Regions from separate parts of the Gottfriedia sp. NPDC057948 genome, predicted to be linked through region 2. Evidence: a T-box and tRNA genes for the amino acid it is inferred to sense, from the RefSeq annotation. Region 2 holds a T-box; the other holds one or more tRNA genes.
The links. A T-box is a leader RNA that pairs with one kind of tRNA and senses whether it is charged. The one in region 2 lies ahead of leuS (leucine--tRNA ligase), so its partner is inferred to be a tRNA-Leu.
Positions count from the first base shown of each region.

Region 1: it has a tRNA-Leu gene. The T-box ahead of leuS (leucine--tRNA ligase) is inferred to sense a tRNA for this amino acid. The anticodon was not compared.

Region 1 is NZ_JBHVPN010000035.1:209-9,535, forward strand. Features, by position in the region: tRNA gene ACFVRR_RS24050 (tRNA-Pro) at 1-45, opposite strand, end outside; tRNA gene ACFVRR_RS24055 (tRNA-Arg) at 51-127, opposite strand; gene cls (cardiolipin synthase) at 686-2,131, shown strand; gene ACFVRR_RS24065 (M15 family metallopeptidase) at 2,266-3,135, shown strand; gene ACFVRR_RS24070 (UTRA domain-containing protein) at 3,112-3,507, opposite strand; tRNA gene ACFVRR_RS24075 (tRNA-Leu) at 3,648-3,730, opposite strand; gene ACFVRR_RS24080 (NUMOD3 domain-containing DNA-binding protein) at 3,814-4,632, opposite strand; gene ACFVRR_RS24085 (Abi family protein) at 4,854-5,828, shown strand; gene ACFVRR_RS24090 (hypothetical protein) at 6,010-7,926, opposite strand; gene ACFVRR_RS24095 (hypothetical protein) at 7,914-8,444, opposite strand; gene ACFVRR_RS24100 (hypothetical protein) at 8,431-9,327, opposite strand, start outside.
Region 2 is NZ_JBHVPN010000005.1:142,161-164,387, forward strand. Features, by position in the region: gene ACFVRR_RS11060 (PepSY domain-containing protein) at 69-380, shown strand; gene ACFVRR_RS11065 (YtnP family quorum-quenching lactonase) at 395-1,237, opposite strand; gene trmB (tRNA (guanosine(46)-N7)-methyltransferase TrmB) at 1,465-2,106, opposite strand; gene ACFVRR_RS11075 (YtzH-like family protein) at 2,257-2,535, shown strand; gene ACFVRR_RS11080 (phosphotransferase family protein) at 2,563-3,354, opposite strand; gene pulA (type I pullulanase) at 3,492-5,657, opposite strand; gene thpR (RNA 2',3'-cyclic phosphodiesterase) at 5,865-6,416, opposite strand; gene ACFVRR_RS11095 (MFS transporter) at 6,418-7,605, opposite strand; gene pepV (dipeptidase PepV) at 7,740-9,143, opposite strand; gene ACFVRR_RS11105 (DeoR family transcriptional regulator) at 9,451-9,651, shown strand; gene ACFVRR_RS11110 (pseudouridine synthase) at 9,792-10,514, opposite strand; gene ACFVRR_RS11115 (putative polysaccharide biosynthesis protein) at 10,721-12,340, opposite strand; gene ACFVRR_RS11120 (BaiN/RdsA family NAD(P)/FAD-dependent oxidoreductase) at 12,492-13,763, shown strand; gene ACFVRR_RS11125 (DUF2553 family protein) at 13,998-14,213, opposite strand; gene ACFVRR_RS11130 (rhodanese-like domain-containing protein) at 14,413-14,709, opposite strand; gene leuS (leucine--tRNA ligase) at 14,877-17,294, opposite strand; T-box leader at 17,374-17,591, opposite strand; gene ACFVRR_RS11140 (MDR family MFS transporter) at 17,657-18,856, opposite strand; gene ACFVRR_RS11145 (glycogen biosynthesis protein GlgD) at 19,092-19,241, opposite strand; gene ACFVRR_RS11150 (DUF2524 family protein) at 19,303-19,566, opposite strand; gene mnmL (tRNA modification radical SAM protein MnmL/YtqA) at 19,760-20,722, shown strand; gene mnmM (tRNA 5-(aminomethyl)-2-thiouridylate-methyltransferase MnmM) at 20,719-21,294, shown strand; gene ACFVRR_RS11165 (hypothetical protein) at 21,471-21,944, shown strand.

The DNA.
Region 1 (9,327 bases), on a different contig from region 2:
CCCTGGTCCCAAACCAGGTGCTCTACCAAGCTGAGCCACTTCCCGTAATATGGCGCGCCCGAAAGGACTCGAACCCATAACCTTTTGATCCGTAGTCAAACGCTCTATCCAATTGAGCTACGGGCGCATATTGTAAAGTGTGTCGTCTTCGTTAGCGACTTTTACAGTTTATAACATCCAACTGTTTATGTCAACACTTTTTTAAAAGTTTTTTTAAACTTTAAAAGCTTACTACGATAAGCTCTCGTTGACTGCGTTAACTTGTCTGACGTGACTTAAACTATATTAAAGCATCGAACATTCAATGTCAACACTTTTTAAACAAAAAAAAGCACGAGTTTATTTACCTATTTGATTTAACTGGTTTTAGAGCCTTCTTAAGTTATTAATGTAGCTTTAATCAGTACATATTTAACGTTTCTGACATAGTACTACTCAACAATAACTGAATTACTATAGTACAATTTAAGGACAGGCCCTGATAAAAAATAGAGCAATCCCTTTTTCTCATAATAAGTTCTATGTTTCATTTTTTGATTTTTTAACGAGATAGAATCGGTATAAATAATATGTAATATGAAGTGTTTTAGAATACTTTGTACTTTTAAATAAAAAATATTATTAATGAGCATAAAAAAGATATTAAACTAAAATAAGGAAATTTAACTAATAGGAAGTGTGAAAAATGGATATTAATAATTTACTTACAATCCTCCTTATCATCAATATAATTCTAGCAGGAGTACTAGTATTTATTGAAAAAAGAGATGTTGTCGCCACATGGGCGTGGTTAATGATCTTACTTTTTATACCTATAGTGGGATTTTTACTATATCTATTTTTAGGTAGACAGCTAAAACAAAAGAATTTCTACCATCTATCGACCAAAGAAAGAACTTATCTACAATTGGCGGTTACAGACCAGGCTAATAAAATTCATAATGATCAAAGTTTTCTTCAAGATGAGCTACTATCAAAGCATTCACAAATAATTATGATGAATTTAAAATCAGCTAACGCTTTATTAACGATAGATAACGAAATCCACACGTTTCGAGATGGACACGAAAAATTCAATTCTCTATTTAAAGACATTCAACTTGCCCAAAAAGAAATTAATATCCAGTACTATATCATCCAGCGTGATTCATTAGGAAAGAAACTTAGAGATGAACTTTCAAAAAAAGCGGCAGAAGGTGTGAAAGTACGAGTCCTGTATGATGACATTGGTTCAAAAAGAATCACCCCTTCTTTTTTCAAAGAACTTATTAAACATGGTGGTGAGGTAAGAGCTTTCTTCCCTTCTTTTTTAAGACTAATCAATTTTCGATTAAATAATAGGAATCACAGAAAACTATGTATTATTGATGGAAGAATTGCTTATATAGGAGGATTCAATATTGGAAATGAATATCTTGGTATTGATGAAAAATTTGGTTATTGGAGAGACACTCATTTTCGTATAATGGGAGAATCAGTTAACCAAATTCAAGGTAGATTTATTTTAGACTGGCAACAAGCTACTAATCAACCTATACATAATATAGAAGAATTCTCATTTAATAATGAAAAAAATATTGGAAGTACCCCTATCCAAATAGTCGCAAGTGGACCAAATTCAGAGACAGAACACTTAAAAAACATGTATGTTAAGTTAATTATGTCTGCCAAAAAATGTGTTTATATTCAAACACCGTATTTTATTCCAGATACAAGCATTATGGACGCATGCAAAATCGCAATTTTATCTGGTATCGATGTAAGAATAATGATTCCAAGTAAACCTGATCACCCATTCGTGTATTGGGCATCTCTATCGTACGCTGGAGAACTTTTATCGTATGGGGCAAAAATATTACTTTACGAGAATGGTTTTTTACATGCTAAAACAATCGTTGTTGATCATGAAGTAGCTTCGGTAGGAACTACGAATATTGATACACGTAGCTTTAAATTAAATTTTGAAATAAACGCGATTACCTATTCAGAAGAAAAAGCTTCTGAGCTACAAAATCTTTTTTTACTTGATAGTAAACATAGTAGTGAGCTTACAATTGAAAAATATCAAAAGCGATCAGTCATAATCAAGTTAAAAGAAGCAATCTCTCGCCTCTTATCTCCAATATTATAAATAAAAAAAACATTACTTAACGGTAATGTTTTTTATTTTATCTTTATAGTTTCAAACTGAAAGGTAATGTGAGCATTTCTGTAGAATAATCGTTATAGTTAAAAGATTATTAAAAAATTAAAGAAGGTGAAATTATGAGTATTATTAAGAAGATAGTTGTAGTTTTTATAACTCTTTCATTCCTATCGATAAGTTTCTTTACAAATCCAACTTCTACCTATGCAGCAAATAAAGTTTATACTGTAACTGCAAATAAATTAAATGTCCGTAGTGGGCCTAGTACATCATATAAGTTGATCGGTTCAGTTAAAAAAGGTCAACTTTTAATGGTTATTAAAAAACACTCCAATGGATGGTATAAAATTAAGTTTAAAAAATCATCAGGATTTATAAGTGGAAAATATGTGACGGCGGAGTTCACTAATGTTAAATCATTAGATAAAAGTATTATTGTTGACTTGAAATATAACACAACTAATAACTTTACTGGCAAACGTATTTATAATTTTAGTCAAGCAATACTTAGGACAAGCACAGCAAAAATGTTAGCAAAAGCAAACGTAATCCTTAAAGAACAAGGATATACTATTAAAGTTTGGGATGCTTATCGTCCTTTATCTGCACAACAAACACTTTGGAACGCATATCCTAATTCGAATTATGTAGCTAAACCTGATCCTAAAAATATCCGTGGACACCAACTTGGCGCAACGGTGGATATTACAATATGTACTTTAGATGGAAAAGAAGTACAAATGCAATCTAAATTCGATGATTTTTCTTCACGAGCATCTCGAAGTTATAAACGAAGCAGTGAACAGGAAAAGAATTATCAAATTATGGATAAGGCAATGAGACAAGTAGGTTTTGTAGGCTATTCTAAAGAATGGTGGCATTACTCAGATAATAATCAAAACTTTAAAGCAATAAAAGTGAGTTTTTTTATAAAAATATATATTCTATTTAAAATAGAATTATCTCTATTTTGTCCGATGAACGGTTAAGGTTACTTTACTTGTTTCACACATAAATGTTGAAAGGTGGGCAGGTTCCTCATTTGAATCATAGGCTATTTTTAGGATCTTAAAGAGATTGGCTCCTATATCGCATTCAAGGTAATTAGCATATACTTTTGTCGTACCGATTACGTCGATAATTTTATCGTTGCTTAGGATTTCCGTATTATAGTCCTTTGAGAGTACTTTATATGTGGATTCATCTGTTGCAATTTTCTTTTCCAAATCAGGAAAACGAATTAGTGAGTAATGTGCAATATCATAAAAAAGTGGACGGTCGTTCACATACATAAGTCGCTCAAGCTCCAGTACGCGACTTCCTTCCTCAATCTTGAAATAATGTCCAGATTCTTCATTCAAACAGTGATATAGGATAAGATTATCCTATACTTCTAAAGCTAAATGCCTAACTCAGCCAAAAAAATCTAGACAATATTGAACACAAAAAAAAGACCTCTACATTCCGTAGAAGTCTTATAAAACTTTTATATTTAATGTGATGCGGCCGAGAGGACTTGAACCTCCACGGAGAAACCTCCACTAGGCCCTCAACCTAGCGCGTCTGCCATTCCGCCACGACCGCGTGTATACCAACGACTTCAGCAATTTCTATCGCTTAAATCGTTACTAGATTAATTATAAAGTCACGTATGGCAGTTGTCAAAACTATTGTACAAAATAATACTTACCATCAAACAATTCATTAGTTTTAAAATATTTGTCTGCTATTCTTTGAGCAGAGCGACTACTACTTCCATAACCTTTCTCGGTATGAAGCCAAATTCCAACCTGGTATTTTGCAGATACTGACAAAATAATGTTTTTATCATTATCCAATACTAAACATTTTTTCGCATTATTAGTATTTCCTTTTAAAAATTCTTTGCTCCTCTCTGACATCTTCCTCTTCGTTTCATTAGTATGTTTTTTACCAGTAAATCCGATATTATTATTTTCCTCTGATTTTGTTCTTATATTTTTCTTAGGCAATGCTAGTTTAATTCGTTCTAGTTCCTCTTTTTGAAGCTTTGGTAAAACTTCAATTTTTTCTTTAATTTGTTCAACTTCTTTCCTTTCATCTGATTCGTATTTTTGTCTTAAAGCTCTCCTCATGTTTTTGACATGCTGTTCAGATAATGTTTTTCCTTTTAATGAATCGCTTAATTTTTTTCGAGTAATTTTCATTTCTTCTTTTGTTCTTCTATTATATGTATCTCCACCAGATCCACTAATACGAATGTTCGCTTTAGCTTGGCCCATTCTCTTATAGTAAGAAATCAGTTTCTTCTCTAAATGAGAGGCTACTGATTCAGAAAGTCCCATTTCCAAAATTCTAACAGCACAAGGATATGTATTTACAGTTCTTAAAAAAGGCTCATTTCTTTTTGACATAGAAAATCTACGTTTTCCTAATCCTTTTCCAATATAAAAAATTTCTAAGTTATCAATTTTGTACCAAGCATATACATAATAATTATTTTCCATTCCTATCACCTCAAGGAAAGTTTTTATATCCAGTGAATTCAAAATGTAAACTTATGGAGAAATATATTTAAAAATAACTGGAGTATTTCATTTAAAACAAATAATAATATATACCTTCAACCGGAATAGATAAACATAAAATAAAAGTTTACTTACTATACTTAATTATTCGAAATCCCTTATAATATAGTAAAAAAAGCTGAATACGGGAGCGGTTTAACTTGGTTAGAGGAAAAACTACAAATGGATTAATGCGTCACTTAAGAGACACACATAATATATCAATATCGGGAAGTAAGAATAAAAAAGATTTGTTAAACATGGGTTATTACCACGGATATAAAGGTTATCGTTTTATTGGTCAATCTCAAAATAAAATACCTTTTACTAACTTTGATGAGGTAGTAGCAGTACATCAATTCGATACAAATTTAAAAACTTTGTTGTATCCAAACATTATGCTAATTGAAACAGCTATTAAGAACTACACTTTAAATACTTTAATCGGTCTCGGACCAGTTGACTTTGAACACGTTTTTTCTCATCTGTTAAATGATTATAAAAAGTATTCTGTAGGTAATAGTAAGTACAGAGATAAAATGAAAAAAAGGTTGGATTTAAGGGATAAAATTCATGAGTCGATTACTTACAATTACTCTGATCAAAAGGCGGTCATACAGCACTTCTTCCACAATAATAAACCTATTCCTTTATGGGCGATATTTGAAGTTATAAATTTAGGAGTTTTTGGTTTCTTCTTACAATGCTTGAACCAGGATACTAGAATAGCAATTACAGAAGATTTAGGAATGCATAGTACTTCCCATAATCAAAATGGAAGAATCCTTGAGGATATAATATTTCTAATTAAGGAATTACGTAATGCAGTGGCCCATAATTCTGTAGTTTTTGATTGTAGGTTTAAAAAGACTACTCCCCCTGCACGATTGAAGGAATATATCCAAAGCGCAACAGGCATAGCAAATATTATGTTCGATAATATTATTGATTACTTAATTATAGTAATATTCCTATTAAAAAAATTAGGTATACCAAAAACTGATTTAAAAAGAATTGTAAGGAACTTTTCTACTGAGTCAGAAAAGCTCCGAAGTGAGATACCTGTCTCAGTTCATACATCAATAATGGGTTCTAACCTTAGAAATAAAATTAGCAGTTTAATGAATTTTATTTAAATTCCACGTTTACGTATACCCTCCTATGTGGTATCATATATTATAACTAATCGCGGTGTGTAGCTTCGGCTTACACTTAAGGGGACTGGATGCGTCTGGTCCTCTTTTAATTTAAAAACTTCCCATCATTTAATGTTGGGAAGTTTTTGTTTTTTTTCGGAATAAAATTGATATTTTATTATTATTTCTTTTCTAATAATAACTTCTCACTTTTATAAAGGGACCTCCCTCTTTTAAAAGACGAGAATTCTTCTGGATACTTCTTAATTCCAGACGTTAAAATTATTTGGAAATTATCAGTTTCTTTTTCACCCATAATTGTCGTGAATTTAGACATAGATTTCTCTAGGTTTTCTGGATCTATTCCTAAACTCTCAGGAGTATCTATAAGTAAGAATCTTGGAAAAGGAATTTGAATGTCTTCAATTGACATTTTTAATAATGTTAAAAAGTACATTAGTCTTATTGGAACATCTACACTTGCCTCTTTGTATTCACCATCATTTATTACAGGCATATACTTATCCTCATCAATTCTAGCCCTATTAATACCATGCTTTATATCTACTAACAAGCTATTATAAATATCACTGAACTTTGTTACCTGCATATTTATTTCATCTTTTGCATTTCTTTCTCTTTGTTTTAAATCCACATTAATTCCAGAAAGGGTGTTATCAATTATAGTCAATTGTTTTTTTATTTTTTCAAAATTTTGCTTAACCTTATAATATTGTTCAAGAGATATAATATTTTCTTTAATGTTAAATTTTTGTTGTTGAATATCCTTAATCTGGATTACATTAGTGTTCCTTTCTATATCTTCTTTTCCTTCATTAATTAATTTTTGAGTACTTACTTTCTTTTTTTGATAATCCTCTAATTCCTTTTCAAGCATATTTAAATCATCATTACAAGATTGAATAGCTAAATCTAATGTCTCTACTGACTTTTGTTTTGACTTTAGTATCGTTAAATATTCATCTGTGGAATAAAAAAACTTTTCGAATTCACTTTCTTCTACTTCTTTACCACAAATACAATGCCCCTCTTTTCTTTCAACTTTACTTAAGCAATACGGACAAGTATCAGGTGAAAACAAATTTAGCTCTTCATGAGTAAGAATAATTTTTTTTATATGAATCACTTCTAGAATAATATTTTCTCTTATATCTTTAATGTTTTTTATTTCTCTAAATAGTCTATTTATTTTATTCAATTTATCTTCTATAAAAAGCTCTATATCAACTAAGTTTTTTTTCAACTGTCTAATCTTCTCAATATTTTCTGGTGGCTTTTTATCAGACCTTAATAACTCTTCCTCGTTTATTTCCAACCTTTGAAGTTGTAGAAGCTTCTTATCAATTGAATTTTTAATTTCATCTAAGGTTTCTTCATGTAGTTTACCAAAACCAAACTCGTTCGCTAACTCTATAAATCCTTCTTCCCTAGCTTTTAATTTACTCTTTTCTTTTTTAGACTTGTTTAATTCACCAATCAGGTAGTAATACTCAGAAAATTCATGCCCCATAAGCATTTGAAATATTACCTTCCTCATAAATTCTGAATCTGAAATAAAATTCCCATCGTTCCTGGAATCCTTATAAATTTTCTCTGGAACCGTTCTTTGATCATAATAGATTAATCTGAATAAATCTGAAAAATTCAGTTTCGACTGTGACGTTCCTTGGAAAAACTCAACAACGGGAATATCTAACTTTTCTAGTAGCCAATCCGAAAATACTTTAACATCACTCTGTGGTCTATAGATTAAAAAATCTTGTATATTTTCTTTATCTTCAATAAATATTCGATTACTTTCAAAAAATCTTTTAATTTTATATTTTTCTCCACTTATAGAAATCTTAATTAAAACAAAATTATTTGTATCATTTACTATTTCTTTATGTACTTTGCTTTCTCTTTTATCAAATTCCTTAACATAATTCCCTAGAGAAAAGCTAATTAAGTTTGAAAGGGTACTTTTCCCAGATCCATTTTCACCTTCAATTATATTTATACCGTCCTTGAATTCTGGAGATTCATAATAATATTGATCCCCCTCGTATATTAATTTCTCTATCTTTATACGTCCCATATTATCACTCCTCTCTCTTTAAAAAGTTTTTCTATTAAACTCTCAATACTTAAAAAGCTAAGTCTTTGGTAGTAACTTTTAAAACTATTAATATTTTGAATTTCAGTATTAAACATATCTGATTTAAAAAATTCCCTTTTAATAGAATTTCGAGTTAATTTTACATCTATACTTTTCCTAGTATTATTTTTTTCTAATGTTAAATAACCCTTTTTTTCAAGTGTAAATAAAATAGATTTTAAAATTGGCTCCCTTAATTTAGCCTTTATATGAATATCTTCTAACAATTTTATCTCTTCTTCTCTTAATCTTGAATTTTTAGTAACTACCTGCAGAAGATATTTATCAGCTATAAAGGGTAAAATGTATATTAACTTTCTATAGTCATAAAAGTTTGATTTTCCCTCATAACAACTCAATGTATGGAGAATAAGAAGCGAATTATAAGCTATAAAGTAATAGTCACTCTCTTTATTAAACATAATTCTCTTTTTTATTTGATGATTATATTGATCCATAATAAAAACCCTCTTCGTCAAATGATAGAAAACAACTATCTATTAATTCTAAAATTGCTCCTTTAATTGCATCATCACTCGTAATTGCATAGGAATAGTCTCTAGACTTATCTTCTATATGGTTTTTTGCTGCTTCAAATAATTCTTCTAACCAAACATCAATATCTATAACTCTATCTTTGTTAGTTAGTAAATCAACCAACTTTCGTTGACAAGCTTCGAAAACACGGTATCTATAAGAACCTTTTTCTTGATCAGTAAGCTGTTGATATTCTTTAATAATTCCTACTATGTCTCTCGCTTTTAAACCTAATTTCAATTTGTTATATTCAGGATCTACGTCAATAACCTTTTGTTGTATTCCCCTAGTATCGCTAGGTTTAATTAACGTTTCCCAAATGTCATAAATTGGGTCATCCTTTTTTACTAGATCTTTTGATATTCTCAGAAATATATTCTCAACATGAATAGTAGTTACATGTTTAACCAAGGGATCAGTCAATTGCTCATTAGCCGAGAATTTTTCTGTCAGTAAATCAATTATTAAATCTTCTTTATTTGTAACATCAATATACCCAAGGAAGGATCTATTTTTTATTTTATCTACAAGTATTTTTTCTAATTTTTTATCATCATATTGTCCAAATTTCCAGTTTATTCTAGAGAGAAAACTTATCCATCGTTCATTTGTAAACTTCTTTATAACCTCAAGATACCCGTTACCAACTTCATTCTTATACTGCTCCTCGTATTCATACAATAGCCTCTTTTTTATACATTCAATTACATCATCTTCCAATTCGTTATTGACTAAGTACTCTAATATTGCTTTAGACGGCAATGTTATTGATAGTTTTTTTACTGTTGGACTATTTTTTTCTTT
Region 2 (22,227 bases):
CCAGTTTGACTAAGATAAGTAGTAGAATATTTTTTCAAGCGCATAATACATAAATAGAGGTGGTACAAATGAAACTTAAACGCGTCTTAATCGGCTTAGGTTTAGGTGTTGCTGGTGGACTATATTTACAAAAAAAATTATCTTCACAATATATTCCAGCAGAAAAAGCATTAAAAACAATTAAACCAGTATTTCTTTCATATGGTAATGTAACTGGAACTTGGATTCATTCTGAACCAAAGTGGGCAGATTTACCTGATTATGAAGGTGATGTTTATGAAGGTGGTTTTACAGTAGTAGAATCAGATAATGACACTACAAACTATTCATTCATCATTAATGCTGTAAATGGTGAGCTAATTTCTGCTCAAATTGTTTAAAAACAATAGCCAATTTATTTGGAGCGTTCGATCGACTGTAATACTTGTCCTTCAGCGCTCCATTTTATTGCTCTAAATACATCGTCATGATAGAACGTAAACCAAGATTTTTTTTGCACACCAAAATTAACCCATTTTTCTTTTGCGTAAATAGATGTCATTGGGTAATCATCATATGCCATAACCCATAATGGCGACTGATGTGCATGTGTAGGCATTAAATCCCCCATATGCAATAATAGCTCATCTTCAGTTTCAATTTTTATAATACTGTGCCCATCGCTATGTCCACCTGTGTGAATAATTGTTATTTCATCTGTTAAAGAATATTCTTTTTCAAATGTTATTACTTGGTGCTGAATTGCTTCCCAATTTTCTTTCCAATATGTATTACTTGAACGAATATTCGGATTTCTCATTTCATCCCATTCAATTTGAGATGTGATAATTTTTGCATTCGAAAATACAGATTTGAATTCATCATTTTCAAATTTAGTTAATCCACTAGCATGATCAAAATGCAGATGTGTCATTATGACATAATCAATATCGTCTAGTTTTAATCCGTGCCTCGCTAATGATTCTTCTAACGCTGAATCCTCGGTAACGCCAAAATTTCTTTTTTGTTTCTCATTTAATTTATTAACACCGATGCCGCTATCAATGATAATGTTTAAACCATTTGTTTGAATAAATACCGGGTCAGTACGTAAAGGAATTTGGTTTTTCTCATTAACAATATATTTTTTTGACCAAAGCGCCTTTGGAACAACTCCAAACATTGCTCCACCATCTAAATGGGTATTTCCTCCAGTAAGCCACTGAATTGTACAAGTTCCAATTTTTAACTGTTCCATACTTATCCCCCTTCTTTTTTACTAGACTTAAATATTATACCACTTTTACGAATTTACTGAATATTTTAAGAACAGGAATAGGCAAAAGAAAGGGAACAATAGTGAATATGAAATGTAAATTCGTTTTAGATCGCCTAAAAATCAACAATCATATTAAAACTTCGTGTGTTGTAGCAAAATAAAAAAACTATCATGATAAATATATCACGATAGTCCTTTTGATTAGATTAATTTCTATAAGCAGCTTCAACTCGGTAAATACGGTTACCTTTTGAAGAAAACTTTTCTTCGTATTCAGTCATAATATTTCCTTCAAAATCACTTTTATGAAGATCTAAGCTTAAGAAATGCATAGTCATTCCGTAGTTCGCCATACTCATGATTGAAAACTCGAATAAATCTTGATTATCTGTTTTAAAATGAATTTCCCCATCATTTTTCAAGATTTGTTGATACATATTTAAAAATGTTTTATATGTTAATCGACGTTTTTCATGACGAACCTTTGGCCATGGATCAGAAAAGTTTAAATAAACTCGATCTATTTCCCCGTCCTCAAAGAAATCCGTTAATTTTTGAGCATCTACATTTAACAACTTTAAGTTTGGAACTTCAGCTTCGATTAATATTTCTAATGCATCCGAAATTACACTTGTATATTTCTCAATGCCAATATAGTTAATATGAGGATTGGCTTTAGCCATACCGACCATAAAACGACCTCTACCCGTACCAACCTCGATATGAATTGGTTGATCATTTTGGAAAACTTCTTGCCATTTCCCTTTTTGTTCAGACGGATTTTGAATTACATAATGAGCATTTTCTTTAACTTGATCTGCCGCACCTGGCTTATGTCTTAATCTCATAAGATTTTACTCCCTCTCGATTTTGCAATTTATATTTACTCAAAGAAAAAACCAAGCACGATGGCACTCGGTTATTCACGTATAGTATAAAATCATTTCTTGTAACACAAACTATTTCAAGTGTACCTAATAAAAAAAGGATGTGAATTTATGCCTTTAAATCATGAACATCAATTAACAATATTACGAGATATTTTAATGAATCATCAATCTGACTGTTGTGGAACTATATCAGAATGTGAGCAATTAGAAAGACTTGTTCAATCCTTATTAACGAACGACCAAATAACAGATGATGTAAAAAGCATGTTAAATGACGTTTATTATTATAGTCAGTCTGGAAAGTATTCTGCTGATTTAGATCAGCACATTACAAACCACCAAAATCAACTCTCTCAATGGGTGACTGATTTCAATACTTATTCCTAATCTATATGACAATTTCCGAGGAAATTTTTATTTAATTAATATCTTCTCTAGCAGGCTCTTCATTTTTTGAGTCTGCTTTTCATTTTCTCGAAGAGTATACCATTTAATCCAAATAATTGTTTGAGCGACTACATACCAAGTCATTCGATTTAATAGGTCATCAGTTAATTTTATTCCATAATTTCGAAGCCATTTGTCCCAATCATTCTGTTCTACATAGGTGAATAAAAACATGCCCAAATCAAATGCTTTATCAGCAATGATTGCCTCATCCCAATCAATTAAATATAAATTATTTGTCTCAGTAAGTAGCCAATTATGATGATTTAAATCACTATGACAAACGACTAAATCCTCTGAATCAAAAGATGGCATATTTTCCTCTAAATATTCGATACCTTTTACTATGATCTGGCTTTGTGTAAACTCTTCAGTAAGATTACCTACGATTGTTTGTAGTAAATCCTGAGGTTCTAAAGGATTAATCCCTAGCTTCGTTAACATATATAACAATTCTTTGGAAGAATGGATACGATGTAAAAATTGCGCAACCCCTTTCACAGAGAGCTCATAAGGTTCTAAACTACGTGCAATCACCCACTCTTGAGCAGTAAGTACATCACCATTTTCTAGTCTTCTAGTCCAAACTAATTTTGGAACAAAGCCAGCTGCTGATAAAACTGCTAAAAAAGGAGAAGAATTTCGTTTTAGAAATAATCTCTTATCATTATTTTCTGCTATATACGCTTCACCAGTAAATCCACCGGCTGGCGAGATTGTCCATTCTTTTCCGAGTATTTCTTGTATATGATTATCCATTGTCCCGTTCCTTGTTGTTATATATGTTTGTATTTAAAATTATTTTATTACAAAAAGAAAGATAGCCTATTACAATCAGCTGTAATAAGCCATCTTTTACAAGTTTACATTGTTTAATTAGAATCTGCAAGTAGTTGCTAGTATTTTACTAATACAACTGTCGAAAGCGATGGCATTGGTAATTTATTACAATCCACTTTCATCCCTTTATTAACATAATGATTATGACCATCCCATATAAATTCCCAATTGTCTTCTTCATTTCCTAAATCAATATAAATATCAGTAAGACCATTATGAAATAACACCATTATCTCTTTAACTTGGTCGATTTCTTCTAATCCGCTAATTCGGTACCCAATTAGATCTCGATGAATATTGACTGGCGTTACATACTTTTCTATTTCTTCTTTTAAAGAAAAACGGAAACTATTAAAGCGCTTTCGAATTGCGATAAATTCTTTAACTATTTCAATCGATGACGCTTCACGTTCTGCTCTTGCCCAATCAATACTATTTATTGTGTCGCCTGAATTATAACTGTTTTCGATCCCCTTTTTTGTTCGAAAAAACTCTTGGCCACTATGCAGAAACGGTACACCGAACGAAAATAATACAATACTAGTTCCAAGTAAATGCCTTTTCTTAAGTATTTCCTCATTCTCTTTCTGATTGGAAAGCTTTAATCTGTCCCACATAGTGTGATTATCATGTGATTCAACATAATTGATCGATTGATATGGCTCTTTAAATAAATTTACTTGTTTATTAATCCCAACACTTCCTAAAAGTAAATCGGACAAGTAATCATTATGAATATTATTGCCTTGTATAAACCCTATTTCTTGAAATGAAAAAGTACTTCCTTTTATTCCATCGCGAAATTTATCATTAAAAAACCCAACCATTGAAAGTTGATGACTTTGGTTTATCGTTGCTTTTCGAGAAGATGGACTTAATGATGTATTTAAATCCCAACCTTCTCCAAAAATGATTATTTCTGGTTTTAAGATTGTCAGTTCCGTTACAATTTCATTCATTGTATCCGTATCCAATATTCCCATTAAATCAAACCTAAACCCATCGATGTCATATTCTTTAGTCCAATATTTTATTGATTGTAGAATAAATCGTCTAGCCATCAATCTTTCAGATGCAAAGTCATTCCCTACTCCTGTTCCATTCGATGGTAAACCACGTTCATCTTGTCTAAAATAATATCCTGGTACAATTTTTTCAAATTGGCTAGTTTGTAATTCATAAACATGATTGTAAACAACATCCATAATAATCCGTAAACCATGTTCATGATAAACTGAAATAAGTTTCTTTAATTCATTTATTCTTTCGATTGGTTCATCCGGTTTTAAACTATAACTACCTTCTGGTGCATTGAAATTCAATGGATTGTAGCCCCAATTATAGCTTTGGAAAGGGTTATTTTCATCTATTCCTTCAAAATCAAAAAATGGTAATAATTCAATATGTGTAGCTCCTAGCTTGCATAGATAATCCAAACCTGTTGGAAAACCATTGTACATCGTATCTTTTTCATGAAATCCTTGAAAAGACCCCTTTTTTTGAATCCCACTTAGTGGATGTGAAGTAAAATCTCGAATACTGGCCTCGTAAATAATACAATCAGTATACTTACTTGGTGGTGTACTATTTACCTTACTAACTTTGCTACTCTTGGATAAATCAATTACTACACTATGTTTACCATTTACAGTAACTGCTTTTGCATAAGGATCGACAGCTTCTCGCCAAATCAGATTCACACATACTAAGAAATTATAAACTAATCCGTCACATTCACGATCGATTACTGCTTTCCATGTCCCTTTTCCATCTCGAACCATAGACATTTCAGTAAACTTTTCTTCTTCACCGTATTCTTGATAAATTCTTAACTTAACCTTAGAAGCAGTAGGTGCCCATAATTTGAATTGTGTAGATTTACTTGTGTAAACCGTACCTAAATCCTCCCCATCATAGGCATATTTTTCATCAAAGTCCTTCGAACGAATAACTCCACCTACTTGTAAATCTGTGCGAATACCAAATTCGTCTTCTATCACATACTTTTTTTCTAACAAAAGGACTTCAGTAGTCAAAACAGTATATTTAAAAAATCTATCAAACTCTATTCGAGATACGACAGGAAGCCTAGTTTTCCGACCATCCTCTTCAATTAGTTCAAAATATGACTGCACTGTATGTTTGTTCGATTTGGGAATAATCATTGTTATTTCTTGAAATCCATCTATATAAGCTTCAAAAGCCCTTTTAATATGAAACAACGCTATTCACCATCCAGACTATAAATTTAGAACTTTTACATAATAACTACGCATTTCGTTATTTATTAAATCGATATGATTAGTCTATTCACAAAGAGTTAAAATGGATTCAAAACGCTTTCATGCTTCTTCTGAAAGTATTCGTTAGTTTCTTCAAATATTTCTTATATTCCATCAAATTGTTCAAGATTTTAAATATTATTTTCTCTACTTTAATGAAACGGATTCAGCAATATGGTAACTTGGTTTTTGGGAAGGTTGAATCTTATATAAAATGACTTCATTCACTTTAAATTTTAACGGTTCTTCTTCCCAACTAAGTGGGATTTCAAATTCTTTATCAAACCTATCATTATATTTCTTTGCGATTGTAATATGCGGATTATATGGTCGTTTATCAATTGAAAAACCGCTTTCTTCACATTTCCTACTAATTCTATTTTGTAACTCCAATAATTCAACACTATTCTCTAAACCAAACCACCATACACGTGGCTGTACTTTACTCCCAAAAATACCTAACTGATGAATAGACAAATCAAAACTTTTAAAATTGTTCAGCTCTTTTTGTAGTTGATCCATAAGCTCTACACTTTTTGTATATGTAACTGGACCTAAAAATGATAAAGTAATATGAAAATCATCTTTAAATGTCCATTTCTTTAATGGTAATTTTGAATACCATCTTTTTGAATAATCATCTAAAATTTCTTTTATTTGTATTGGCAAAGGAACAGCAAGAAAATAATGTTCACTCAAATTACGCAATCTCCTTCTTATCTTTTATGTTGGAATCCTTTTTTAAGTATTGCATGATTCCAACTGCAACTATACTTAGAGAACCAAATAAAATATAAATTGCTTTAATTGAAAATGCCTCTGATAAAAATCCACTTATGAAAGTACAGAACCACTCTCCCAATCCTAAGCCTAATCCAGAATAAATTGTAACAGCTGTTGCTTTTAATGAATCCGGTGCTTGATCTCTTACAAACTGGAGAGCTGCTGGAATAAATAATCCAACCGATAGTCCTTGTGTAAGACAAGATAAAAAAAGAATCGAAATCGGAGGATTTGTAAAATAAAAATACCATCTTAAAGCCGATACTAAAGCGGTTGCAATTAATATATTATATATCCCAAAACGATTAATTAATCTCTTAGCTACTTGCAAAAATGGTGCTTCACTTCCTGCAGAAATTAGAAATGCAATACCAACACCTGTTAATGTTCCACCTAAAGATTGAATATATAAACCGAAGTAAGTATTATTTGCACTAATTGGTCCAAAAACTAAAAAGGCACAAATTAAAAATAATAAAAATCTTTTATTAGATAGCAAAATTGGGACTCCTTTTAAGATTGGTTCCCTTTTGCTAATTGTCGTAGCGTTAGGAATAAAAATTGAAATACCTAAGCCGACTAGAATACAAAAAGCAAATACGAAAAATATAATGACTAAACCAAAAACTTCAGCTAATCTTCCTGAAACTAATACAGCTAATGCAAAACCAATTGAGCCATATAATCGAATAGCCCCGTAATTCCCACCTATTTTTTGGACATAATTCAGTGCAATACTATCTGAAAGAGGAATTAAAGCACTTTGTGTCATCGATAACATGATGACAACAAATAAAAGCATGCCATACGAAGTGATTGAAGAATAGAAAAGTGCAATTATAATTGTGGAGATTTGCGCTATAAGCAACATTTTTTTAGGATTAAGCGTCATGTCACTAACCATTCCCCATAGAGGCTGTGAAAAAATAGCAACGATTGGTGTTAAAGACATTAATATTCCAATTTGTGAAGTTGATAAATCCAACACATTTTTAAAGTAAGAAGAAAGTAAAGGTCCTAGCGATCCTATTGCAAAAAATAAACAAAAATAATAGCCCTTAAAAATAAGTAAGATGCTATTTTTACGTGCATGTAATGTGTTCAATATTATTCTCAACTCCCAAAAAAATACATAAAAAAGGGGAGGAAATTTTCTCCCCTTACTGACGAAAAACGCTCGCTTTAACCTTAACTTTATTGTCTCAAAAAATCGAGTCGTTTAATCAGTCTAAAACTATATTACTTAACTAATTCAGCAATCGACTGTGCATAAATTGCAATTGCTTTTAATAAATCATCAATTTCAGCATATTCGTCTTTTTGGTGAGCTACTTCTGGTTTTCCTAAGAATAATGGTCCAAAAGCTACACCTGCACTTAATGAACGTGCGTATGTGCCACCACCGATTGTTAACAATGTTGCTTCCTCACCTGTTTGCTCTTCATATACTTTTTGTAAAGTTTGAATTAATGGGTGATCTTTTGGAACATGGTGAGGCTTTGAATTTTTAATTTCATTAAATTCAAAGCTATATTTACTTCCACGTTCAGTAAGTGTTGTGATAACAAAGTCAATATCAGTAGTCACTGGATAACGTAAAGTTAACCCAAATGAGCCACCATTATTTTCTTCGTATTGCATAATTCCTAAGTTAATAGTTAAATCTCCAGTAATATCATCATTAAACGCAACGCCCATGTTTTTACCACGAGAGTCACCTTTGAAGTTTTCAACGATAAACTTTAAGAATCGATCAGCATTAACATTAAATTCAAATTGATTTAAAAAGCTTGCTAATGCAATACCCGCATTCTTACCTTTATCAGGTTCCATTCCATGTACTGAAACACCTTCTACTGCTAAAACTTGGTGTCCATTTTCTTCAGAAACTTGAGCTTTACATCCTAGCTCACTAATATGTTTTGTAAATGCTTCTTGATCAAAGCTTGGTCCTGAAACGATTGCTTTTGCATAATCAGGTACCATATTTACTCTTCTACCTGAAGAGAATGAAACTAATTTATATTCACTCTCGTTATCTTCATTTAACTGCATTTGTTTGAAATTAATATCTAATATTCCTTTTTCAGCGTAAATGATTGGGAAATCTGCATCAGGTGCAAAGCCCATTGTTGGCATTTCTTCTTTTTCAAAGTAGTGATCAACACAACGCCATTGGCTTTCTTCATCTGTTCCGAGAATCATACGTACACGTTTATTAATTGGTAAACCTAATTCTTTAACAATCTTCATTGCATAATAAGCAGCCATTGTAGGACCCTTATCATCAATTGCGCCTCGTGCATAAATATTTCCATCTTTAATAATTGCATCAAATGGATCATGAGACCAGCCATCTCCAGCAGGTACAACATCTAAGTGACAAAGAATTCCTACTAATTCTTCGCCGCTTCCCATTTCTAAGTGACCAGCAAATCCATCAACATTTTTTGGAATAAACCCGTCTTTTTCACCTAAATTTAACATGTATGTAAGTGCTTCATTAATACCTTTACCCATAGGTGCTTCTTTTGTAATCGTCGCTTCATCATAAACGCTTTCAATATTAAGAAGTTCAATCGTTTGCTTTAAATAATCATCTTTACGTTTTAAAACTTCTTCCATCCAATTAATTTGTGTCATAGAAATACCTCCTTTAATATAAATAGTTTATCACCTTTTAAAATTTAAACATAATTTATTCATTAATGGAACGAAAAAAGAAGGAATATGACACTCTTTGTAGAATATATTACCTTAAACTTGCAAAATGATTACGTTTGCGCAAATTTTCATTAAATTTTTGTATTTTTTTCATAAATTTCGTTATGAAACTACTGAAAAAGAGTAAAATGAAAATATAAGCTTAACTAGTAATATACTTAACTAACCTGTTATGAAACAATGCGGTAGGTAAAGGAGTGGTTTTTTGAATTCTGGAACTTCTCGAATGCTGACTCGAATTAAAGCCATTTACATGTACATTAGTGAAAATGGCACCGTTTCTACAAAAGACCTAGTGGAGGAGTTTGGTATTACACCTAGAACAATCCAACGAGATTTAAACATTTTAGAGTTTAATAATCTAGTTTATAGTCCAAGTAGGGGAAAATGGGCCGTAACAGGGAAAAAAGTAAAAGCTTCTTCGTAAAAAAAGAAAAACAAAAACCTATGATTGTCTTGTCTGACGTCTAATCAAGGGTTTTTGTTTTTCTTTTGGCTCTCTATTAGGGATCCGATTAACTTTATATTTACATTTTGATTCATCTTAACCTATTTATAAGTAACACTTTATTTCTCTTCGTTTACCGACTTTAATAGGTCAATCTCTTCATCAGTCAATTCTCGATATTCACCTAACTCTAATTCTTCATCTAACTTTAAAGGACCCATCTCAAGTCTTTTTAAGTAAGTAACTTTCTTTCCTACTGCTTCAAACATTCTTTTAACTTGATGGAATTTACCTTCCATAATAACTAGTTCGATTTCAGATTCTTCACCGGATTTAAGAATTGTTAAATAACCAGGTTTCGTTAAATAACCATCCTCTAGTGTTACGCCTTTTTCAAATGCTTTAATGTCAGCTTCAGTTACTACTCCATCAATCGTTGCATAATACTTCTTTGGTACGTGTTTTTTAGGAGAAAGTAATTGATGTGCCAAATGACCATCATTTGTAATTAATAACAATCCTTCCGTATCTTTATCTAAACGTCCAACTGGAAATGGCTCGAAAATGATATCTTCATATTCTAATAATCCGATTACAGTCTCATGCTCAGAATCTTCTGTAGCAGATATAACACCTGGTGGTTTGTTCATCATTATATAAACAAACTCTTTGTACTCTACTACTTCACCATTTACCGTTACAACTTGCTGTTCAATATCAACATGCTCTTTCGGGCTTTTTACAATATTATCTCCAACTTTTACAACACCTTGTTTTAGAAGAGACTTTACTTCTTTCCTACTGCCATATCCCATATTGGCTAAAATTTTATCAATTCTCATTAATTAGCACCTTTTCTTTCTAAAATAAAAGTTTAAGAAAACTCGCCGATTAGCGAGCTTTTTTAGCGAAGCCAAAGGCGTAGTTGCATTTATAGGTAATTCCTTAAATGAGCTTCTACGTCGTTTTTCTTCTCCGCTGTCAATTTATACACTCTTAATGTGTAAAAAAAGGTGAACCACTACAAAAGAAGGTTCACCATATATTTTTATCCTCTTTTTCCAAACTTAAAACGATTCTTTAAACGAGCTCCTAAAATAATTTCAAATAAGTTTAATTTGTATGCGACACCTAAATAAACAATGGCCCCTACAATTGCTCCAATGATGACAAGGAACATTGAAATCATTCGACCATCTTTATAAGTCCACCAGAATCCTAATAAGTATTCTACAGCATAAACCGCTCCGGCCATTAAGCCAGATAAGATAATCATAAAGATGATCCTTCTAAACACTTTATTGAAAGAGAACTCCGCATTTTTACGAATATAATAGAAATTGTAAACGATTGAAAATAAATAGCCTAATGCGGTCGCTGATACCGCGCCATAAGTTTTGAATAGATGAATTAATGGTACATTTAATATAATTTTTAATATTACTCCGCCTATTAAACCAATAATCGCATATTTTTGTTTATCTAAACCTTGTAAAATGGCTACATTTACTGTGAAAAGTGAATACAATAAAGCTACTGGAGCATAAAAACCTAGTATACTTCCACCAAGTGTACTTTTTTGATAAAAAGCACTATAAATCGGTTCAGCCAAAACTGATATCCCTACTACAGCAGGAAGTGTTAAGAAAAATACAACCTGGTAGGTTTGGGTAATTTGACTTTGTAGCTTTTTATGATTTTTATTTACGAATGCTTCAGTTATAGCGGGAACAAGTGTTAAACCAAATGCCGTTGCTAATGAAACTGGAATCATTACTAGCTTGTGACTTGTGTATGAAAACATTACATAAGTATTCTCTGCAATATCTTTTAATCCAATTGCTTCCATTGCTCTATTGTAAGTAAACTGATCCACCAATTGATATAACGGGATAGCAAGTCCGACAAACACATATGGAATTGAATAAGAAAATAATTCTTTAAACATTTCTAATTTAGTAGGATAGATTAATCCTTTTGATTTTGGAAGAAGTTCATCTAAATGAACTTTTCGCTTTCTCCAATACCATAGTAAGTTTAAAATACCACCTACAGCACCAATTGTAGCTGCAAACGTCGATAACCCTACTGCTTGAGTAATTGTTCCACCCATAACTTTTAAAATGATATAACTTCCAACTAATGTAAATACAATACGTACAATTTGTTCAATTAGCTGTGAAACAGTAGTTGGGCCTGTTGATTGATGCCCCTGAAAAAAACCTCTATACAAACTTTGAGAAGGTACTAATATTAAAGCAGTACTTACTATTCGCATAACTGAAACTACATCCTCTACACTATTACCTTTTGTATCTTTAGGTATCATAAGAGGTGCGATATAAGGTGCAATGATATATAACGTTAAAAACGAAAAAATACCTGTACATATTAAGAGTAGCTGACTTGCATGAAAAAGCCTTCTACTTGTTTCATATTCTTCAATCGCATTGTACTTTGAAACGAACTTTGCTACAGCTAACGGAACACCTGCAGTAGCTATACTGATGAACAATGTATATGGAACGTAACCATAGTTATATAATGCAGACCCTTTTGAACCAACTAACGCATAAAAAGGGAATGTATAGATCATTCCTAGAAATTTTATTAAAAATGTACCAGCAGTTAATATGAAGGTACCTCGTAGCAATTTTGAATCTGACATAAACTGCCTCCTACCAATTCTCGATCAAACTAACTAATCTATCTTACCATATCATCTAAAAAGAAAAAATTAAAAAATGATAAGAAGTTGGAGCTTACTTGAAATAATGGTAAACTTACTAAAAGAAATTTGTAACGAAAGTAGTGAAATAATGGTTTATGACGTGATTGTAATTGGTGGCGGAACTTCTGGTCTGATGGCTGCAATTAGCGCTGCTGAAAACAAAGCTAAAGTACTTTTACTTGAAAAAGGAACTAAATTAGGACAAAAACTCCTTATATCAGGTGGTGGTCGTTGTAACGTAACAAATCGCTTACCTATAGAGGAAGTTATTAAACATATACCTGGAAATGGCCGATTTTTATATAGCGCATTCTCTATTTATAATAACGAGGATATCATACAGTTTTTTGAAAACATGGGTGTCGCTTTAAAAGAAGAGGATCACGGGAGAATGTTTCCTGTATCAAATGACTCAAAATCAGTATTAAATGCATTAATGCAAAAACTAAAAAAACATCATGTAGATATTCAGACCAATCGAACTGTTAAAGACGTACTCTATGAAGATGGTAAAGTAGTAGGAATCATATTGGATGATCGAACAGTCATTCACTCAAAAAGTGTTGTCCTTGCAGTAGGTGGTAAATCTGTTCCACACACAGGCTCGACAGGTGACGGATATGCTTGGGCAAAAAAAGCTGGTCATACAATAACTGAACTCTTTCCTACAGAGGTACCTATTACTTCAAGTGAAGATTTTATTCAAACTAAATCATTACAAGGCCTTGCTTTAAGAGACATAGAATTAAGTGTACTAAATCCGAAAGGCAAAAAAGTGATAGCCCATAAAATGGACATGCTCTTTACTCATTTTGGAATTTCGGGCCCTGCCGCACTACGTTGTAGCCAATTTGTATACAAAGTACAACAAAAGTTTAAAACAAAAAATGTATCGATGGCGATTGATTGTTTTCCGGGGCAAAACGAGGAATCACTTTTTCAAGACGTAAACAATATTCTTAAAGATGAACCTAAAAAAGCGATTAAGAACGTTCTTAAAGGTTATGTACCTGAACGATATTTACTATTTCTGCTTTCAAAATGTGGAATTGATGAGGCAACTCCTTGTAATGAAATTGCTACGATGAAATTAAGAGAACTTGTCCAATTATTTAAAGGTTTTTCATTTGTAGTAAACGGAACTCTTTCAATTGAAAAAGCATTCGTTACAGGTGGGGGCGTCTCAACAAAGGAAGTTCATCCAAAAGAAATGTCATCTAAAATCATGAATGGTCTTTATTTTTGTGGAGAAATATTAGATATTCACGGTTACACTGGTGGCTATAACATAACCGCTGCATTGGTAACTGGCAGATTAGCAGGAGGATCAGCTGCGGAATATTCTCAAACGAATTTTTAAGAAATAAACAAAGGACCGAACGAATACATTGTTTCGCTAGGTCCTATAATGTTTACATATGGAAAAGCATAAGGATTGATTTTTAAGAAACTTTATAAAAGTTAAACTGTTATTCCACAAACTTATTGCCATAGTTGTATTCGAAAAACAATCAAACTGATTTTCTAGTTTTAACTTATGCTTTTCGCTTATTATATTTTTCTTTGGCACAAATCCACCGTCCCTAATTTAAGGTCAAAGGCGAGCGTTCGATTGTTCGTGTTGCAAGTTCACTAATAAATAGAATCGTCCATCCTCTTCAACATACCCATCTGCCAATTGGAAAGATTGTTTTAAGTCTTTAAAGTAAAACTTTCCAATTAAATACTTTGAAGAATACAACTCCATATGCCCATCTTTAAATTTACCAATTATTTTATCGGTAATGTCAATTTTTAATGTTTTAGGCAAATCAACCCCCTCCTTTCTAACAAGCAAAGACCTCAATGAAAAAATATATGAGGTTCTACTTTAATATATGTCACAACTCCATGGTTAATATTCCTTATGACAAAAAACATTAGCCTAAATTAAAACAATTAAATAAAAAATCCAACAAAAACGTTGGATTTCAGTAGGTAGACAAAATATCGATACAGATAAAAATTTTTTATTTGACCTCGCCTTCCCAGGCCATCATTCCACCTTCCATGTTGATCGCCTTATAGCCTAGCTCATTTAAATACTCACAAACATTCTCACTACGAACGCCTGCCTTACAAATAAAAATGTATTCAAATTCTTTATTAAAAACATCTAATTTGCTCGGAATTTGTCCCATTGGAATATGCACTGCTTCAGGAATTTTCCCATACTCAACCTCATAGTCCTCTCGCACATCTACTAAAAATAGCGTTTCTCCTGAATCTAAACGCTCTTTAACTTCATTTGCAGAAATCGTATTCATCATTGCTCATCCTTTCTTTATAGCAACATCTTAACAACTAATTATTTTCTATGCAAAAAGTAAGTTTAATTCTATCCACCTTAAAGGGGGAGGATGAGTTAGTAGAAAAGCAAAAATAAGAAATAACAAAGAAAAAACCTCAAAAGAGGTTTTTTCAAATTAACTATTTAGTTAGCAACGATATTTACTAATTTACCTGGTACAGCAATGATTTTTCGAACAGTTTTACCCTCAACTTGTTCCTTAACTGCATCATCTGATAATGCAATTTGCTCCATTTGCTCACGAGAAGCATCTTTTGCAACAAGTAATTTTGCTTTTACTTTACCATTAATTTGTACTACGATTTCAATTTCGTCTTCTACAAGCTTAGCTTCATCGTATGCTGGCCATGTAGCATATGCAATTGAATCACTATGACCTAGCTTACTCCAAAGTTCTTCACCGATATGAGGAGCAACTGGTGCTATTAATTTTACAAAACCTTCAACCATTTCTTTTGGTAATTGATCAGCTTTATATGCTTCGTTTATAAACACCATCATTTGTGAAATTGCAGTGTTAAAGCGTAAACCTTCAAAGTCCTCTGTTACTTTCTTTACTGTTTGGTGATATGTTTTTTCAAGACTGCTAGAAGTAACACCTTCTACAATTTTATCTGAAAGCTCTTCATTATCAGTAACAAATAAACGCCATACTCGGTCTAAGAAGCGACGAGAACCATCTAATCCATTTTCTGACCAAGCGATTGATGCATCTAATGGACCCATGAACATTTCATATAAACGTAACGTATCAGCACCATGGCTAGCAACGATATCATCAGGATTTACAACGTTTCCTTTAGACTTAGACATTTTTTCATTATTTTCCCCTAAGATCATTCCTTGGTTGAATAACTTTTGGAATGGCTCTTTTGTAGGAACTACACCTAAATCATAAAGGAATTTATGCCAGAAACGAGCGTATAGTAAGTGAAGAACTGCATGCTCTGCTCCTCCAATATATACATCAACTGGTAACCAATGCTTTAGTAATTCAGTATCTGCGATTGCTTCGTTATTATTTGGATCAATATAACGTAAGTAATACCAGCAGCTTCCGCCCCATTGTGGCATTGTATTTGTTTCACGTCTTCCTTTTTTACCTGTTACTGGATCAACTACATTAACCCAATCAGAAATATTCGCTAATGGTGACTCTCCAGTACCACTTGGGCGAATATCTTCTGTTTTCGGAAGAATTAATGGTAATTCCTCATCAGGAACAACTGTCATCGTACCATCTTCCCAGAAAATTACTGGAATTGGCTCTCCCCAATATCTTTGACGAGAGAATAACCAATCACGTAGACGATACGTAACTTTTTTCTCACCTGCTTTTGAAGAATCTAACCAATCAATTATTTTTTCAAGAGCTTCTTGTTTATTTAAACCGTTTAAGAAATCAGAGTTAACATGTTTGCCATCTCCAGCGTAAGCTTCTTTTTGAACGTCTCCACCTTCAACAACTTCAACGATTGGTAATTTAAATTTAACTGCAAATTCGTGATCGCGCTCATCATGTCCTGGTACTGCCATAACTGCACCAGTTCCATAGCTTGCAAGTACATAATCAGCAATCCAAATTGGAAGCTTTTCGTTATTTACAGGATTAATTGCATATGCTCCTGTGAAAACACCTGATTTATCCTTCGCTAAATCAGTTCTCTCTAGATCACTTTTCGATTTAACTGAATCGATGTATGCTTCGACAGCATCTTTTTGATCAGCTGTTGTAATTTGATTAACTAAATCATGTTCTGGAGCTAATACTACATAAGTTGCACCGAATAATGTATCAGGACGAGTTGTAAATACTGTTACTTTTTCATCGAATCCATCAACATTAAAGTAAACTTCAGCACCTTCAGAACGGCCAATCCAGTTACGTTGCATTTCTTTTAAGCTTTCTGGCCAATCTAATTCTTCTAGATCTTCTAATAATCGATCAGCATAAGCTGTGATTTTTAAGATCCATTGCTTCATTGGGCGACGCTCAACTGGATGTCCTCCGCGCTCACTTTTTCCATTGATTACTTCTTCATTAGCTAAAACTGTACCAAGAGCTGGGCACCAGTTAACTGGGATCTCATCTACATAAGCTAATCCTTTTTCAACCATTCTTAGGAAAATCCATTGAGTCCATTTGTAATAATCAGGATCAGTTGTATTAATTTCACGATCCCAATCATATGAAAATCCTAATGCCTGAATTTGATTACGGAAAGTATTTATATTCTTTTCAGTAAACTCAGCTGGATCATTACCTGTATCTAATGCATATTGTTCTGCAGGTAGACCAAATGCATCCCAACCCATTGGATGAAGTACATTATAGCCTTGCATTCTTTTCATTCTTGAAAGGATATCAGTTGCTGTGTACCCTTCTGGATGACCTACATGTAATCCCGCCCCAGATGGATAAGGGAACATATCAAGTGCATAAAATTTCGGCTTGCTTGTATCGTCAGTTGTTTTAAACGTTTTATTTTCTAACCAATACTTCTGCCATTTCTGTTCAATAGAACCATGATTAAAACTCATATTATTGCCTCCTTTTTTCATGTATAAATGGCTCGGCTGTGGTCCTAGCGGTCTACAAATAAAAAAATCCTCCCATCCCAAAAGGGACGAGAGGATTTCCCGCGGTACCACCCAAATTAATGTAAAAATACATTCACTTGTTTCCGTAACGTGGAACACGACATTTATTACTTGGTAAAAAACCGTTCACAAATGTGGCTTATGGGCGAGTTCATGAATAGAATGGATTGACTTTCACCAACCGTCAACTCTCTAAACCTCTTCATATTCACTACTATTCCCAATCATTGCCGATCATTTAGATTTAATTTATACCATTTTATTATAACCAAAGAAAAAGGTCAATTATACATTGCCTATTTTTAAGAAGCAAAAGTTTGATTATCAGCTTTTACTACTCTTTTTGCTAATCTTTCATAAAGTACAGAAAAGGCCATGCTTATTACTAAAAAGACAACTAATATGATAAATAATACTCTCATATTAAAAGTATCAACAAGTGCTCCTCCAATAACTGGTCCAAGCATTCTTCCAACCGTTGCTGCACTATTTACAATCCCTTGATACATTCCTATACGATCTTTTGGAGCAAGCATATTTGCAATAGTTGGTACTGCAGGCCAGACGAACATTTCTCCAATTGTTAAAATGACCATACCCGTCATAAACATTGAGAAATGATCAGCAGTGCTCACGAGAATAGTCGAAGCGATAAAGAATCCAATTCCAAACAACATTTGCTTTCTCATACTTAACTCAAATTTACGTATCGCATTTGATACGATAGGTTGAGCTAAGACAATAAGTGCACCATTTACAGTCCATAACAGACTATATTTTTTTAATCCAATGTGTAGATTTTGCATTTCTGAAGCAATCGTAGTTTGCCATTGAACATAAACTAACCAACATAAAACATACGCAATACAAACAATCATCAGAGCCTTCATTGAAGGAGTAAATGAGAATTTTTGTTTCTCTTCTTTTTCTACATGGGTTTCTTTTAATTGCTTAGGTTCACCAATATCTTTAAATCCAAATAAAGCTACTAAGAAGAAAATAATATATAATAGCAAATTAGCGGAGAAAATATAATTAATATTAGCGGCCGCAACAACTCCACCTAAAGACGTACCAATCGCAACACCAAGATTTTGAGCTACATAAATTGCGTTAAAAGCTTTACGACCACCCTCTGGCCATGCCGCTCCAACCATCGCATACATTGATGGAAATACAATACCAACACCAAACCCTAATATTACGAAGAAACAACTGTAATATGTCCAAGAATGATTAATAACCAAACCTAATATCGACAAAAACGTAATACTAATACCAGTAAGGATTGACCTATATCCCCCAAATTTATCAAAAAGCAAGCCCCCCAGCATATTTCCAAATACACCGGCCATTGAATTAAACATTAAAATAAGCCCCGCAACAGACAAGGACTTTCCTAAATGAATATGGATGTATACTGTATTGAATGGCCATAAAAAAGAATTACCTGTTACATTTAAAATCATACCGATTAACAAAAACCATAGTTTTTTTGGCATCCCTTACTCCCCTCAAAGCTGTCCCTTTTTATCTATTTTTATCTCGTTAACTCATTAATTGTAGAGGAGAATCTTCCTAGTTTCAAGAGGCACGCATTAAGTGGAGATAGATAAGAAGGACAAAAAACCTAGAAGGTATTAGAGAAGCACCATATAATCCCTAAAATTACCAAAATAAAAAGAAAAAAGGAAGGCAAACCTTCCTTTTCCTTTACACCCTATTCCCTTTTCTACCTTACCCCTGCTTTGATCTCTGTGGTTGACCTTTTTTAGCGTTATTCATTTTGACTTGATCTACTGCTGAAAGTTCACCTGAGAATTCTGTTATCGTTTTATTCTTTGTTGTTTGTTCGGGATTACTACTTTTTGATTTCTTTTTAACCATTTTTGGTTTCCTCCTAAGGATTGCATATTCTTGAACATATTCTTGCATATTCTAGTCTCCTTTAGTGCGGAGTAATAATCATTTGATGTTGTAGCTGTGTTAATTGTCTACGTAAACGATTAAATTCATCTCTATTTTCTAAATTTGCAAGGTTTTCAACTTTTTCTAACTGCATAATTGCTTGCTCAAGCCCTGCCTGTGCTTCAGAATACTCGATTCCGTTAAAATGCTCTTGTCGCATGCCAATTTCTAATTGTTGCACTGCATAATCATAGGCTTGTTTCGCTTGTTGTACTTGGTCTTGTCCGAAATTGCGATCTGTTATTCCCAAGAAAATACCTCCTTTGAGACTTTAATGAAGTATCCGCTATGTAGGTTACCTCAAGGATAGTATTTCCGAACCTTACAATCAGAGTACAATTATTTCTTTACAAATAAGAAAGGTTTTTCCATTTGGTTTTCTTTTTAGAGCATGATAAAATCGATAATATTGACTTAAATTAAGGGAGGGATGAGGAATGACAAAAAACAATCCTTTTCCATATACAATAGATCATAAAAGATATCACTCATGGAATTATCATTTACGACAACAATTTGGCGAAAAAGTTTTTAAAGTTTCAATTGACGCTGGATTTGATTGTCCAAATAGAGATGGTACAGTTGCGTTTGGAGGTTGTACTTTTTGTAGCGCATCTGGTTCGGGCGACTTTGCAGGTGATCGAGCTGAAGATGTTGTAACTCAATTTCATAAAATAAAAGATAAAATGCATGAGAAATGGCAAAATGGAAAATACTTAGGCTATTTCCAAGCTTACACAAATACTCACGCACCAGTAGAAGTATTAAAACAAAAGTTCGAACCAATATTAGAGCAAGAAGGCGTTGTAGGTTTATCAATCGCAACAAGACCAGATTGTTTACCAGATGATGTTGTTGAATATCTTGCAGATTTAAATAAACGAACTTATTTATGGGTTGAATTAGGATTACAAACTGTTCACGAAAAAACGGCAAATATTATTAATCGTGCACACGATTATAAAACTTACGTAGAAGGCGTAGAAAAATTAAGAAAGCACAACATCCGTATTTGTTCACATATTATTAATGGGTTACCTCTTGAAACTCCAGAAATGATGATGGAAACAGCGATGGAGGTTGCTAAACTTGATATCCAAGGTATTAAAATTCACTTACTTCACCTACTAAAAGGTACTGCAATGATGAAGCAATATGAAAAAGGACTAGTTGAATTCATGGATTTTGACGCTTATATTAACTTAGTCGTTGATCAGCTTGAAATCATTCCAAGTGATGTAATCGTACATCGTATTACTGGAGACGGTCCACCTGACTTATTAATCGGACCAATGTGGAGCTTAAAAAAATGGGAAGTACTGAATGCAATTGATCGCGAGTTTGAACGTAGAAATAGTTGGCAAGGTAAATACGCAAATAATCGAGTACAATTAACATGATTCTAGATCGCATTTTACCGTACGCTAGAAAGCTTCTCCAATCAACTGTGAATGAAGGTGATCATACCATTGATGCCACAATAGGTAATGGTCATGATACAGTATTTTTAGCAAAATTGGTTGGTGAAACTGGACATGTATACGGATTTGATATCCAAGAACTAGCTATTCAAAAGACGACTGAAAGAATAGATAATGAAAATTTAAGCAAACAAGTTACACTATTCCAAAGAAGTCATGCAGAAGTAAAAAAACTAATCCCAGCTTCATCACAAGAGAAATTAAAAGGTGCAATTTTTAATCTTGGTTATTTACCTGGTAGTGATAAATCAGTTGTAACTGTACCCGAGTCTACCATTTCAGCAATAGGACAAATACTTGAAATGATGGCACCAGAAGGAATTATCGTAGTTGTAATTTATCATGGTCATGAGGGCGGAGAAATTGAAAAAGATGAATTAATGAACTTTGCTCAAAACATCCCTCAAGACTTGGCACATGTATTAACTTATCGATTTATTAATCAAGCAAATAATCCTCCTTTTATATTAGCTATTGAAAAAAGAGCTTAAGAAAAACTGTCTAATTTAGACAGTTTTTTTATTTTGACCCCAATTTCTCATATTGTTTGATTTCCTCAAAATCATTATAAATACCATAAAAATTCATTAAAAATTCATTAATGGTAAATTTTTCTTTGTAAATTGGTAAAGATAAAAAAATCAAAATAAGAAAAGAGGTAATCAAAATGAAAAAAGCTATTTTTGCAGGTGCAGTAGTTAGTCTTTTTACGCTAAGTACAATTACAGTAAATGCCGAAAACATCGCGGCAGCAAATTATTATGTCCATCCACATCATGATCACGATGTAACAACAGATGATGGTGAACACCATAGACATCATCACCACAAAGCAAATAAAATGTTAGAAAACCACAAAAAAGAAGTTGTTAAGTATATTTCTAATTACTTAAACCAACCTGAAGCTAATATAAATAAAGCTGTAGAGCAACATAAAATGGAAATGAAGAAATTAATATTTATCGCAGTTGTATCAAAGCTTTCAAATAAACCTTTGGAAAATATCATCGCTCAGAAAGGTAAAACAAACTCATTTAAAGAAATATTAGATAATAATAATATTAAACGTGAGCAATTTTTTGAAGAAATGAAAAGAGTTCACCGAGATATATTTACTCAAATTGAACCAACTAAAAATTAATTTAAATTAAACAGAGCGCCCCTTAAGTCATTGTACTTATGGGGCCTCTTTTTTTGTTTAAATTACTTGTTTTGTAATGAAGTTTAGTAAACAGACGATCAAGTTTTTTATTAAGAACATATCCCCTTTGATAAAACATAAAATTTATATATCTAGTAACTTTATCTACCTATAAAAATTTACAAAAAATTATTAATAATATCTAATTACGGCGTATTCATGGAATCAATTGAATATTATGTAAAGATATACCAATTTAATTGATTTGTTCATACAAACCAAT